2 regions of the Clostridium sp. CM027 genome follow, and region 2 is predicted to be linked to the other one. Evidence: riboswitches for the same ligand, from Rfam matches in the RefSeq annotation. Region 2 holds a riboswitch; the other holds the start of a gene.
The links. Region 2 has a riboswitch for cobalamin ahead of cobU (bifunctional adenosylcobinamide kinase/adenosylcobinamide-phosphate guanylyltransferase). Riboswitches for the same ligand answer to the same signal wherever they lie in the genome.
Positions count from the first base shown of each region.

Region 1: linked by a shared signal. The riboswitch ahead of cbiQ (cobalt ECF transporter T component CbiQ) and the one ahead of cobU (bifunctional adenosylcobinamide kinase/adenosylcobinamide-phosphate guanylyltransferase) in region 2 are both predicted to bind cobalamin.

Region 1 covers NZ_CP077725.1:2,095,860-2,103,589, reverse strand. The annotation lists gene KTC92_RS09980 (LysR substrate-binding domain-containing protein) at 1-255, opposite strand, end outside; gene KTC92_RS09975 (nitrite/sulfite reductase) at 378-1,943, shown strand; gene KTC92_RS09970 (CidA/LrgA family protein) at 2,402-2,755, shown strand; gene KTC92_RS09965 (LrgB family protein) at 2,748-3,446, shown strand; gene KTC92_RS09960 (hypothetical protein) at 3,536-4,099, shown strand; gene sigG (RNA polymerase sporulation sigma factor SigG) at 4,276-5,049, shown strand; cobalamin riboswitch at 5,219-5,393, shown strand; gene cbiQ (cobalt ECF transporter T component CbiQ) at 5,770-6,618, shown strand; gene KTC92_RS09945 (energy-coupling factor ABC transporter ATP-binding protein) at 6,631-7,458, shown strand; gene KTC92_RS09940 (energy-coupling factor ABC transporter permease) at 7,522-7,730, shown strand, end outside.
Region 2 covers NZ_CP077725.1:1,055,355-1,063,084, forward strand. The annotation lists gene KTC92_RS05105 (alpha-amylase family glycosyl hydrolase) at 1-104, opposite strand, end outside; gene KTC92_RS05110 (O-antigen ligase family protein) at 297-1,436, opposite strand; gene KTC92_RS05115 (ABC transporter ATP-binding protein) at 1,758-2,522, opposite strand; gene KTC92_RS05120 (iron ABC transporter permease) at 2,523-3,575, opposite strand; gene KTC92_RS05125 (ABC transporter substrate-binding protein) at 3,592-4,539, opposite strand; gene cobU (bifunctional adenosylcobinamide kinase/adenosylcobinamide-phosphate guanylyltransferase) at 4,574-5,134, opposite strand; cobalamin riboswitch at 5,296-5,477, opposite strand; partial or broken gene KTC92_RS18630 (hypothetical protein) at 5,437-5,499, opposite strand; gene KTC92_RS05135 (penicillin-binding transpeptidase domain-containing protein) at 5,555-7,618, opposite strand.

The sequences.
Region 1 (7,730 bases), 1.0 Mb from region 2:
ATTGTTAAGTTCTTCTTTTGTATCATCTATTAGGGAGATTATTTGTTTAGCTTTTTTGTACAACATTTCTCCAGTTTGTGTAATTAATATACTTCTCTGTTTATTTGATCTTTCTATTAGTCTTGTATTGAAGTGTTTTTCTAAAATTACAATATGTAAGCTTACGCTAGGCTGAGATATGTTGATGCTCTTTGCAGCCTTTGTGAAACTTTTCTTATCTACCACAGCAATAAAGGTTTTTAATTCCTCAATCAAAATTATCACCCTACCTATCAGAAATATTAATAAGTATTATATAAAACATGTATTATACTTATTGGTTAAAAAACAGTATACTATAGCCATAATAATGTTGCAATAGGAAAGGATTGATAATGATGAAAACTTTAAATAAAATTCTTCTTAGTGAAGTACTTCTTGGGGAAGTTGAGGATTTTAGAGCGCTTGGACATAAATTTTTAAATGGGGAAACAAGTAAAATGGACTTTAAAGGATCCTCGGGTGGTATGGGCGTGTATGCCGAGCGTAGTTGCAAGAAATTTATGATAAGATTTAGAATACCATCAGGGATAGCTTCTATAAAAGATCTTAAATTAATATATGATTTTACACAAAGATATAGATTAGATAGTATACATCTAACTACTCGTCAGGCGATACAACTACATGGAATTACTATTGATGAAGTTTGTGATTCCATGGAAGAAGGTATAAAGAAAGGTTTATACTCAAGGGGATCCGGCGGTAATTTCCCTAGAAATGTGTCAGTCTCACCGCTATCTGGAGTAGGGGAAAAAGATGTGTTTGATGTATCACCTTACGCAACAGCTGTAGGAGACCATTTTTTAAGTAAGGTATATACGTATAAACTCCCAAGAAAATTTAAAGTTGCATTTTCAAGTAATGAAAAGGATGAGGCACATGTAACTGCTACTGATTTAGGGTTTTTAGCGGTTAAAGAAAATGGCATAGAGTATTTTAAAGTGTATTTAGGTGGTGGAATGGGGAATAATTCAAAACTATCTGTGAAGAGAGAACAGTTGATTAAGCCAGAAGATATTTTATATCATGTTGAAGCAATAACAGATCTTTTTATTAATGAAGGCGACTACATTAACAAAGGAAGAGCTCGCATAAGATATATTATGGAAAGAATGGGCGAGGAGAAATTTGTAAACTGCTATAATAGTTATTTGGAAAAAGTTAAGACTAGAGAAAATTTAAAAATCAAGGTACAAACCAAAATCTACGACAAAGTTGGGATTGAAACATCGATGCGAAGTCCAAGACTATTTACTCAAAAACAAAAGGGATTATACAGTGTGTATGTGCATCCAATAGGCGGACAATTAAAAAGTGAGCATTTGAAACTAATAATAGATAAAATAGAAGTTATGAATGAAGTAGAGATAAGACTAGCTATGTCAGAGGGATTATACATTAGAAATTTGAATGGGAAAGAAGCTGAAATAATCCTTGAGCTAACAGGTAAAATGGGTGGAAATACTTCACTGGAATGTTCTATTGCTTGTATAGGAGTTCCTACTTGTCAGATGGGAATTTTAGAAACACAGCGTACTTTAAAGGATATACTAAGTTATTTTAAAGAAAATAATTTAACAAAAGATATACTGCCTCATGTTCATATATCAGGATGCCCTAATTCTTGTTCTGTACACGAAATAGGAACAATTGGGTTTTGCGGTAAAAAGAAAAAGGTCCAAGATGAGCTTATAAATGTATTCGAATTACATTTTGGGGGAGAGATTGGGATAGGTAAAACAAAGCTAGGTAAATATTATGGCGATATTAAGGAAGCAGAAGTACCAAAATTTTTATTCGAACTTGCAAGTGCTGCAATTAATGATAAAAAAGATTTCACTAGTTGGACTGAGCAAAATGTATATGAACTTAATGAAATTATAAACAAATATATAGTATAAGTATACAGTATAAGTAAGTAAATGAGAGTGTTTGATATCAATTAGATTATGATTATCGTTTACCAAGCACTAGTCTTCTACGGATTGCTTTTGACCTCTAGTTAAAAAAATGGTATACCTAAGAAGATTAGTTGTTATAATTGTGAAATAAAGAACTAATTACTAGTAAACTATATTAATATAATTAGGGAGTGATAAATGTTGGTTACTGACAAACTGTTTTATAAAATTCAGCAAAACAATATAAAGTAAAGGTTATTAGAATTACCTTAAATGAAGAACAATTTCAAAAGGCTAATGATAGAATAAAATATCATTCTTCATCAGATATTGTTTGCTAAAGGTGTAAATAATGATTTGCCTTTGACAAGAGATTACATATATAAATAGGTAAGAATTTTATGCTTTAATAAGAAAATTACACAAATGACAACATTTTATAATAAGTAGGTGAAACAATGAAGTACTTAAGACAATTAATGATTATTTTGATTCCGTATATTATTGGAACTATATTGCAACTTATGTTTAAATTACCGATTCCGGGAGCGGTTATTGGACTTATTTTACTGTTTTTGGGGTTGCAAATAGGTATAGTTAAGGTTGAAATGATAGAAGAAGTTTGTGAGTTCCTTTTATCAAATATGTCTTTTTTCTTTATTCCTGCTGGAGTAGGTCTAATGACAGCATTTGGTGTGTTAAAAGGAAAATGGATACCATTTATCGTTATAGTTGTTCTTTCCACATGTTTAGTTTGGATTGTAACAGCACTCGTAGTTAAATTTTTAAGGAAAGGACGTTTATATGAATGATTTAATTACTTCACCAGTTTTTGGTGTAATAATATCCCTTATTGCTTATGAAATTGGGATTTACATAAAGAAGAAAGGCAGACTTTCAATTTTTAATCCACTTTTGATAGCCATTATTATATTAATATTTTTTTTGACAAAGCTACATATTAAATATGAAGACTACAATAACGGAGGTAAAATAATTTCATTTTTTTTATTTCCTGCCACAGTGGCATTAGCTTTGCCTATGTATAAGAAATTCTCTTTATTTAAAAAAAATGCTATACCAATACTTATAGGGATTTTGAGTGGTGCGATTTCTGGTATTGTATGTGTAGTATTCCTTTCGAAATTATTTGGAATTTCCGATGTACTTATTGAATCTTTAATACCTAAGTCTATAACAACACCTATAGGAATAGCATTGTCAAATCAGTTAGGGGGACTTTCCTCAATTACAGTTGTAGCTATAATAATGACAGGTGTTGTAGGCTCAATTGTCGGACCGTTTTTATATAAAATTTTAAAAGTTAATGATAAAGTTGCCTTAGGGATTGCTATGGGAGCATCTTCTCATGCGCTGGGAACAGCGAGGGCTATGGAAATAGGAGAAACTGAGGGAGCCATGAGTGGCATAACTATGGCTATTTCAGGAATTGTAGCTGTCCTTTTATATCCTCTTTTATGGAATATGTTTTTGCGCTTTTAGGATAATTTCTTGGAATACGCTACATTTTGGCTTCGATTAAATTAAGTTTATATATGTAGTTTATGTATTATTAAGGAGGTTTTTTCATTATGAAAAAAAATGAGATTAAAGGTCCGCTAAATAAATTAATTGATTCAATAGACAATTTATTATCTGATGAAAAGGAGCAAAAACTAAGGAGTAAATTGGGAAAAGAGGTAAGGAAATATATTTTTACAGATGAAATAGTTAAAAAACTTAATGAAAGCGATTTTTCAGGATTAGTTGAGCAGGAAGAAGAAATAGAGATGCTTTTTTCTATGATATTTCCTGTTTTCATTGAGAAAGATGATGTTTTCTTTAGGCTGTATAAGCATAAAATTGAAGTTGATTTATCAGATGAAATGAGTGATAGATATATTTACATATTTTCTGATGGGAGACTTATATCAGGTTTATTTGAATGTTTCAAGCTTTATGATGATGAATATATTTATGGAATAAAAAAAATAATAAATATTATTCCAAGGCTTAGAGAAACTGTAAAAGAGGAATTAGTAAACCTAGATAAAAGTGAAAAATTTAATAAACAAAAAATAGGTGATTTTAAGAATAGAGAAATAGTAGCTAAAAAGAATTTTAATGAATTAATAGATAGCTTAAATAAGGTTTAGTAATATGTAGGAATGTTATGGGCGGGATTAAAGAAATTGTGATGCAATTTTGATGAATCTATTATTAAGATTAAAATAAAAACACCCTTTCAGATGTTAAAGGTTGTCTGTAGTATAAAAAGCAAACCATAAGGACATAATTTAGAAGCAATTACTCTGAAGGGAATGATGACCTTATGGTATTCAATAAAGTAGAAATATGTGGTGTAGATACTTCAAAATTACCCGTACTAAAAGAAAAAGAAATGAAAGAGCTACTATTTAGGATACAAAATGGTGAGTATGAGTGTAGAGAAAAATTTATTAAAGGAAATTTAAGATTGGTTTTAAGTGTGATAAAGCACTTTAATAATCGAGGAGAAAACGTAGATGATTTATTTCAAGTAGGCTGTATTGGTTTAATGAAGTCCATTGATAATTTTGATCTAAGTCTAAATGTTAGATTTTCAACATATGCAGTTCCTATGATTATTGGGGAAATAAGAAGATATTTAAGAGATAATAACTCAATAAGAGTTAGTAGATCATTAAGGGATATTGCATATAAAGCATTACAAGTTAGGGACAGATTGGTGAATCAAGACAACAAAGAGCCTACTGTAGCTGAAATAGCAAAAGAATTAGAATTACCAAGGGAAGATGTAGTATTTGCTTTAGATGCTATACAAAATCCTGTATCTTTATTTGAACCAATTTATCACGCTGGTGGAGATGAAATTTATGTAATGGATCAAATAAGTGACACCAAAAATTTAGATGATAATTGGCTTGAAAATATATCGATTAAAGAGGCAATGAAAAAATTAAATGTTAGAGAAAAGTTAATCTTAAATTTAAGGTTCTTCGATGGAAGAACTCAAATGGAAGTAGCAGGTGAAATAGGAATATCCCAAGCACAAGTTTCTAGACTTGAAAAAACTGCATTAAAGCACATGAGAAAGTACGTATAGGGTCCCCTAGTGGGTCCCTTTTTTTACTGTAGCATTTATTTCAGAATATAGTATAATGTATTATTTTGTGAAAGTTTGAAAAATATTATCTTTTTACAATTAAAGTAGTTGATTTTTTGTAATAATAAGTCTACTATGTAATGAGTACATGTGTGAAAGAATTATAAAAATTAAATAATAGAATATAGGTTTAAATTAATTAAAAGGGAATCAGGTTAAAATCCTGAACTATCTCGTAGCTGTAATAGATGAATTTAAGTGCATTATGCCACTCGAAAACGGGGAAGGCGCGCTTAAATAATGATTCTTGAGTCAGAATACCTGCCCATATTTTCGCACTACAAACTCTACGAGTGATAGAGAGGGCTTTATAATGAAAATTTGTTTGTTGATTTTATATGATTAAGCATATTTTTGAATCGTTTCCTTCTAACACTTTAGTTAGAAGGATTTTTGTTTTGTAGACAGGCCTATACTACGAATTGTCAAAACGAGCCTATAACATGATTAGGCAGAATATCATCGTTTTCGCCGGGTGCTTCAATGCGATTATAGTTACATTATCTGGCCTTGCATTTTTAAATCAGATTGTAGGTGTAATTGTTTACTATGCTTCATCTATTTTTATTATTCTAAAATCTCCCAGAATGCTGCCATGGGGTGAAAATTCAAAGGAGATGTGAAATGGGAAAAATTATTATTTTATGTGCCATTTTTCTAATGGTGGGCTTTTTCTTCAAATGGAAAAAAGGGGATGGGACACATAATCATCACCATGGAACCGGACATAAACACGGCGAAGGGTTTTCAATTGATTTTTATGCTTATACTTCTAAAATCAGGCACTGGAATGCTACTTTTAAAGTATCTCTTTCTGTTTTGATATTGATTCTTTGTATTGTATTGGAAAACCCCTATGTATCTGTTGTGGTCATTATTGCAATGGCCTATCTGACCATTGTAAAAGGAGAGCTTCCAGTAAACGAATACTTGTCAATACTGGCGATTCCAATCATCTTTATCCTCCTTGGCACTTTTACAATTGCTATTGATTTTTCAAAGCAGCCGATGGGGCAGTATAACTTGTATCTTGGCTTCTGCTATGTGTTTACTTCTCAGGCAAAGCTTAAGGAAGTGGCATTTTTGATTCTGAAAGTTTTTGCAGCTATAAGTGCCCTACAAATGATGACACTGTCAACTCCATCCTCCGAGATTATATATGTGCTTCGAAAAGCACATGTTCCAAAGCTTATTGTAGAGCTGATGAACCTCATTTACCGTTATATTTTCATTTTAATGGATGTCTATACTAAAATGAAAAATTCCGCAGAATCTCGTCAGGGCTACTGTGATTTTAAGACTTCCTGCTATACATTTGGAAGCATTGCAAGCAATATGCTGGTTATTTCGCTTAAAAAGGCAAACGATTATTATGATGCCATGGAGGCCAGATGCTATGATGGGGATCTTATATTTTTGGAGGAAGATAAAAAGGTAGAGACAATACAGATTGCCTCTGCAGTAGTATTTATAATTTTTTTGATCCTGATATGGGGCGTTACAAGATAGAAAGGAGCTATTATGGGGAAATCAATATTAAAGGTCGAAGATCTATACTACGTCTACGGGAATGGAAAGTCTGCATTGGATGGTGTAAGCGTGGATATCTATGAAGGTGAGAAAATCGCTGTCATTGGTTCCAATGGATCGGGAAAATCTACATTTTTCTTGAATATAAACGGTGTATTTACACCTGAACAGGGAAAAATCATTTACCGGGGTACTGTCGTTAATAGAAAGAATTTAAAAGGACTTCGAAAAAATATCGGAATTGTATTTCAAGATGCGGACAATCAAATAATCGCATCTACAGTTAGGGCAGAAGTTGGATTCGGGCCGATGAATTTAAAGCTTCCAAAAGAGGAAGTACTAAAGCGAGTTGAGGAAGCACTGGCATACATGAACATATCAGATTTCAAGGATCGTCCGCCACACTATTTGAGTGGCGGTGAAAAGAAGCGCGTCACCATTGCGGGCATCATTGCTATGAAATCAGAAATCATTATCTTTGATGAACCGACTGCATCACTGGACCCTTTAAATGCACTGATACTAGAAGAAGTTTTGGCCAAGCTTGGTTCGGAGGGCAAGACAATGCTCATTTCCACCCATGATGTAGATTTCGCATACCGATGGGCGGAGCGAGTCCTTGTATTCTGCCAAGGGAAAATTATCGCAGATGGAACACCCTTAGAGATTTTTCAAAACACAGAAATTTTGAAACAGGCAAATCTAAAACAGCCAACCGTGATGGAGATATATGAATTGCTTGTAGAAAAACATCTGCTGGAAGATACTAGTGCCTATCCGAAAAGTATGCAAGAGTTCAAGGAAATGTTTGGAAAATAGTTGGATTTTCTAGGCGTTTTAGCTTAGATTAATATAAATTAAAAACAATAGAGGAGGAAAAAAATGAATCAGAAAGAAAAGAAAATTGTCTTTATTGCGATTGCTTTCGCATTAATTTTCGGGGTAGCCCCGGCAGCAAACGCAATGCACATCATGGAAGGATACCTTCCACCAAAATTCTGTATTATATGGGGTGTTATATGCGTTCCATTCTTAGTAGCAGGTTACTTATCAATTAAGAAAACATTAGCGAAGAATCGTAGATCCATCAC
Region 2 (7,730 bases):
CAAGATGTATAACGGTCCACTCTAATCCTAATATCACTTTCAAACGGCTTGAGATATGGATCAATCTCTATTATTTTGATGTTTTTATTTTTATAATCCTCCATTTAAAAATTCCTTTCGTATTTGAAATTATTGCAAGTCAAAATATTTATTACTAATATATCTAATTCGACTAAATATTATCAATTCCTTTGTTCTTCAAATAAATAAATAAATAAATAATAAACTCAAAAATAATTATAACGACTTAAATTTAGTCTATTAGTAATGAAATTATTATATCTATTATATTTTTCTCAATTGATATTATCTTGTTTTATAAGGGCGTTTATTATAGCTGAACTAGCTATAAATAATAACCCAGCTTGTGGTGCAATCATTGTAAAGTCAACCAGTCCATGCCCAATTATTACAGCTTGAATACCTGCCAGCATTGGAACTAATCTACAATTCTGTGCATGAAGTATCTTTAAATTTCGGAATAAATTAATTTTCATATAGGTATATATGAGAAGCCCAACAGCTCCAAGTGTTGTCATAATAGTAATCCAGATATTGTGACCGTGGTATAGGGTTGCATAATAATACCCTTTCATGAAGCTTTCTCCATGGTCAGTTATCCCCATAATACCCCAACCCGTAAAAGGCTTAAGTTTTATCATTTTTAAACATCCATCCCATATTCCAAAACGACTATTGAATGAGGTATCGAAATCATGTCCGGTTAAATTTTTAAGCATTTCTGGTGGTACAAAAGTAATTACAGCCGTAATTATAAATATTGTGATAAACAGCCATATATCTTTTTTATTACCTTTAAGTAGATAAAATATAAAAACGCCAAATAATAGCCCCATAAAAGCACCCCGAGATCCCGTTAAACACAATGCAATAACAAAGAGGATTGTCGCTGTCTCATAAAATAATTTTGCAGTTTTTGATTTAATGCTACAAAAATAAATACCTACAAGAATCATTATAGCAAACCAGTTCCCCGCTACATTAGGATTACCAAAGGTGCTATATATTCTACCATTAACTGCTGGCTGAGCTGTACTTTGAAGAAATGCCCCCCAAATATTAAAATTAAAATACTCATATAACACTTTCTCAATAATTCCAAAAATTGCTGAGAACAGAGAAAAAAACACTAAATGCATATATATCTTTTCCACCATATTTTCATTTTTACAATAATTTTGCAAAAAAATACTAACACATAGATATATAAAGAGAGCAAACGATGCAACAATTGATGTAAAACTATAATTTATAACTCCTACTATTAAAGACCAAATAAATAGTAAACAAAGTCCTATATTCCAATAATTTTTATCTATCTTAATTTTTTTAAATAACACCATATATATCATATATAATAATGGTATTATGGTCGTATAAGGAGAAATGATTGTTAATAAAACTAAAATGCCCATAATAAAGCCACCTTCATCTCTAGTATTTTTTTTCGTAAGCATAATGATAAGTGCCCAAGAGAATTACCTTATCATTTTGTAAACTGCAATTCCATTAAGTACTAATATTAACCTTGTCACCTCTTTCTATTATATACTAGCCTTGGTATTATTGTTTACTTTATTAAAAGGGTATATTATTATTCTACAACATATAAGCCCTAAAGCTACACCGACTAAAATATCTGTAGGATATCATTTTTATTATCCCCCTTCCTCCATTATATCTCTTTTCCCATATTGTTTCAAAAAAATAAATGTAGCAAAGGATTACCCTTGCTACTAAAATGGCATAATAAAAGTTTTACCCGTTTTAGGATTTTTAGTTATATATACATCTAATCCGTAAACCTCTTTAATTATATCTTCTGTTAATACTTCCTCTGGAGTTCCATCTTTGTAAACTAAGCAATCATGCATTAGTATCATATGATTGCCATATGCAGCCGCTATGTTCAAATCATGTAGCACAGCAATAATTGTTATGTTTTTATTTTCATTTAATTGTTTTAATTGATTCATCATTTCAATTTGATGATGAATGTCTAGGTGAGAAATAGGCTCATCTAAAAGAATTATTCCTGTTTCTTGGGCAATCGCTCTTGCCACTACCACTCGTTGTCTTTCTCCGCCACTTAATGCATTTATGCTTTTATTTCTAAGACCCCAAGTGTTTGTCATTTTCATAGCTTTCATAGCTATTCCCATATCTTTTTCACTTTCTGAGCAGAATCTAGAAATATGAGGCGTTCTTCCCATAAGAACTATATCTTGTACTGAAATATCGAATTCGATTTCTGTGCTTTGCGGTACCACTGCTATTTTCTTTGCTAAAACCTTTGATTTCATTTGGGCTAAGTCCTTTTCATCAATAAAAACTTCACCTTTTTCAGGTTGCAGTGATTTTGATAATATCCTTAGAAGTGTAGTTTTACCTGAACCATTTGGACCTAGAATAGTGTGAAATTTTCCTCTTTCTATGTTTATACTAATATCCTTTAATACTTCCTGTTCAAAGGAAAAACTTACGTTATTTATCTCTATCAATTACATCGCCTTCTTCTTTGTTCTATATAATAAATATATAAAAAATGGAACTCCAAAAATTGAAGTAATAATTCCTACTGGTATTTCTGATGGAGGCACTACTGCTCTTGCAAGCGTATCGCAAATTATTAAAAATATAGCTCCCCCAAGTGCAGAAAATGGTATAACCACCCTATTATCTGGTCCAAAAATCATTCTAATAGAGTGCGGCACTATAAGACCTACAAATCCAATTATTCCACTTACAGATACGACTGCTGCCACCATCAAAGTACTTATTAAAAGTATATACTTTTTTAATCCATTTACATCTACACCAAGACTTCTAGCACTCTCTTCTCCAAGAACCATGATATTCAGATCTCTTGAAAATGTAAAAATAAATAAAATTGAGGGAACTACTATTATAAACAGTAAAATTACCTCGTGATATCCAGCCGTTGAAAAACTTCCCATCGTCCACATAACTATTTTTTCAATATTATCTCTATTAAAGGTCATCATTAATGAAATAATGGATGATAATAAATAATTTATGGCAACACCCGATAGTAAAAGTGTGGTAACTGGAACTTTAGTACCGACTCTCGCAATATTATAAACCAGAAAAGTAGTTATTATAGCACCTACAAAAGCATTGAATGCCACCATGCTCATCCCTAAAAAATTGATTTCATTAAGAAAAACCATGGTTATAGTGGCCCCAAGTGCAGCCCCTGATGAAACTCCGAGAATAAATGGATCTGCCATTGGATTTTTGAAAATACCCTGAAAAGAGGTACCAACCACTGAAAGTGCTGCTCCTACTAAACAGGATAAAATGATTCTAGGAAGTCTTAACTTTACCAATATGATTGCAGATGTAGGATTAATTCCATCTAAGGATACACTGTTATTTAATATTGGAATTTTGCTTATAATAATTAGGGCTGTCTGTTTTAAAGAAATATCTGCTACCCCAAAATTTGTTGCTACAATCATTACAATTAGGAGTAAAAATACCCCTACTGCAAAAACTCGTCGATAATAACTCTTATTTTCTATAAACGTCATGGTTATTTAACCCCTTTTATTTAAAAAGTTCAGGATGAACTAATTTAGCAATTGCTTCAAGTCCTTCTGCAAGTCTCGGTCCCTGCCTAACAATAATGTTTTCATCAATCTCCAATAATTTGCCGTTCTTAACTGCATTCAAATCTTTGTAACCATTGGTAGCTTTTATACCTTTTTTTGAATCATAGAGCTTTGAACAAATTAGCACATCAGGATTCTTTTCTACAAGCTTTTCTACACTGTAGTTCCAACCAACTACGTCGCCCGCAGCATTTTTTCCGCCAGCAATGTCTATCATACTACCTATAAATGTATCTTTTCCTGCTGTAAAATCACCACTCTTGCCAAATCCTGCTACATAGTACACTGTTGGCTTCTTAGCATCCTTAACCTTATCAGTTATTTCTGCAACTTTCCTTTTCATATCTGATACTATTGTCTGGGCTTCCCCACTAGCATTTACAACCTGACCAAGTTTTGACATTGTGTCATACACACCATTAAAATTTTCTTCACCACCAAGCGCTACAACCTTTATATTAAGAGCCTCTAATTTTTTAATAATAGCCTTATCAAAAAGAGCTGATACAATAACTACATCAGGTTTTAATTCAACAATTTTCTCTACACTTGGTTGCAATAAGTCACCAACAGATGTAACCTTAAGGGCCTGAGCTGGGTAATCATCGTAATCACTTCTACCAACTACACTGCTTCCTTTACCAAGTGCATATATTCCCTCTGTTATATTTGGTGCAATTGTAATAATTCTTTTAGGTTCTTTTTCAATGATAACCGTTCTATCATATGAGTCAACTACCTTTAGCGGATATACTACAGCGTTAGTTTCCTTTTTAGTAGTATTAAGCGACCCTTTATTCTCACCTTTGCTGCCACACGCGCTAAATACAACACAAACAAAAACAGCTAAAACTAGACTTATTATACTTTTTCTTTTAAACATAAGTTGCCTCCATAAATTTTAATTTTTTAATTACTTATTTAATTTTAATTGGGATACCACAAACCACCATGTGAACTTCCTGAGCCCTTGATGCAATATACTGATTAACTCTACCCGCAATATCTCTAAAAACCCTTGCCATCTTGTATTCTGGTACAATTCCAGAGCCAATTTCGTTAGTTACAAGAATTATTGTTTTTAAGTTTTTTTCTGCTTCGTCAAGAAATACTGCTACCTCTTGTAAAATCCCTTTTTCCATTGCGCTTATAGCTTGATTATTAAGATCATCGAACTTATCCCCCGCTTCATCAAACATAAGATTTGTAGTCATTATTGTAATACAATCTAATAAAATCGTATCAAACTGCATTTCTTCGTTATAGAATACCTGTTTTAAATTCTTATAGCCTTCAAAGGTATACCAATTAGCTGGTCTTCTTTCTTTATGTTTTTTTACTCTGTCCTTCATTTCATCATCAAACGGAATTGAAGTTGCAATATAAAGTACGTTGCCCTTCTCTTCTTTGGCTAGCTTCTCAGCATATGTACTTTTCCCACTCCTTGCTCCACCTGTTATAAGTATAATTTTTTTCATAGTATGCTCCTTATTATTTTAATGATATACTCTAATGTAAAAAAATCAGAAAATAAAAAAACCACATCTCAAGGATGTGGAATAATGCAATTAAATTTTTCACATATTGGATAACCCAATATTATTGTTAAATCACGCATTTTTCATCCTCCCTCCGAAGACTAAAATTTCAAGCAATAGGCAGGTTTACTGGCTTTAGCATCATCTTACTCTCCAACCTTCTCAGTTTCCCAATGGTTCTTTGGATTTCATCCTCTAATACAGTAGCGGTGGGCTGCAGTGGTTTTATAATCACTTTCCCTTTTAACCCCTGTTACAGGGCACCTAAAACAATATTTAATTTTTATTAAGTTGACTATTTTTATTGTAACATCAAAAAAATATTAAAGCAATGTAAATCATTCTACCTACTTTCTAACGCTATTTCAGTGTTTTATTTAAGTAATATTCCATTACTCCTTTTACAATAGGTACCACATGGTGACTTCCACCTTTCTCTTTAACGTTTTCCATTAACATTGATACTACTATTTTAGGATTAACTGTATCCATACATATAAACCATCCATTTTCTTCTGCAGCTTTATCCTTGTCATCTTTCTTAAGTTCCGCTGTTCCAGTTTTACCCGCGAGAGCTTGCCCATCAACTCTTGCCGCATGACCTGTACCATTTGGGTTATCGATAACTCCAGTGAGACCATCTTTTACAAATTTTATATTATCCGCGGAAATTGCATTAGCTTTCCATACCTTAGCCTTTACCTTTTCATTCAAACTTTCTAAAGTTGGAGACATAATATTTCCATCGTTAACAACTGCGCTATACGATAGTGCAAGGTGAAGTGGGCTCATAAGGACCTCCCCTTGACCATAACCAGTATCTGCTAATGCTACATCATTCTTAATGTTGTTACCATTGGCTACTTGTGAATTTGCTATTGGATAATTTATTGGAAGCTTTTGACCTATTCCAAAATTGTTGCATCCTTTTATAAATTCCTCTTTACCTATATTAAGAGCTGCCTTTGCGAAATATATGTTATCAGAGTATACAAATGCATCCTGTAAATTCACTGACTCTCTCGGTTCACCAACCCTAGTAACCTTATTGAGTCCCCATGATTTATCCGGTTGCCATTCGTTTCCCGGTATGTTAATAAGTTCACTAGGTTTTATCTTCCCTTGCTCTAACCCAACTGCAGCCGTTATCAGTTTAAATGTAGACCCTGGAGAATATACAGCCTTAAATCTATTATTAAATGGATCCCCTGCTTTTTCCCATTCTGCCTTTTGGGTATTAGAAACATAAGTAGTAATTGCATTTGTATCATATGACGGCGAGCTTACTAAAGCCAATACCTCTCCAGTTTTTGGATTTATTGCTGCACTGGCTCCCGGCTCTTTATTCATCCCTTCATATATTTTCTTCTGTAGTTCACTATCTACTGATAATGTTATATTTTCACCTGCTTTTGATTCTTTTTTAAGAATTACAACCTTATTGTTATTATTTTGTTTTGATATATATATTGTTGCCCCATTTTCACCCTTAAGCTTGTCCTCATAAACCTGTTCAAGACCTGCCTTTCCTATTAAACTAAATGAGTTATACCCTTTACTAGAATTCTTTTGTAGTTCCTCAGCAGTTATCGGCTTTATGTATCCTATAAGCGACCCCAAAGCTTCCCCACCTGGATATACTCTACCTTTAGTCTTGTTCGGGATTACCCCATCAAGCTTCATAACTCCATCTATTTTTACTTTTTCACTACGCAATATGTTAATAATCGGTATAAATTGATCAGAATTTTCATTATCCTTTAGTTTATTTTCTATAACCGAAGCATCAATATCTAGTATCTTAGCCATCTGCGATATATTAGCATCCTTATTTTTAATAAATGTAATGGGTTTTATTCCAATCGTAACAATTAAATCATTTATTGCAAGTGGTTTTTTACTCCTATCATAAATTTCTCCACGTATAGCCACTTCTGGCTCTACCCTAACCTTATCTCCCGCTTCCATACTAGGAAATATCATTTTCTCATTCCAAACTAATGTCCACTGCTTTTTATTGTTAACTTCTTCCTTCACCATAGTAGCCTGGTAGCCTGGCATTTTTAATTGCCCTGCTGCAGTATCCATAACTATAGAAAATGGTATATTTATAGCTTTTTTATTTCCTTCCTTAATTTTATCTTCATTCTCCACATTAATAGATATACTTTTAGCCTCTATTCCACTATAAATAGCATTGTATTTGTCTACAAATTCCTTTTCAGTTATTGTTTCCTTAGTTTTAACTGAAAGCATGCTATACATTGTTTTGAAATCCTGCTTTACCCACTTGTTCTTATATGTATCAAATGTTTTTGTTGCACTATCCACTTTTGTAAAAAAATTAAACATAAATACTGCCATTACTATTAATATAATCCCTATCGTTGTAAAAAGTACTACTTTTAAGTTTTTTTTCGACATTTTTTTACCACCCCTTACTTATTATAACACTTGAACCGTATAATTAAATAGTATGATTTTTAAAAGTTTATTTTTTTGCATATTAAACAAATATATTATAAAATAAATTATA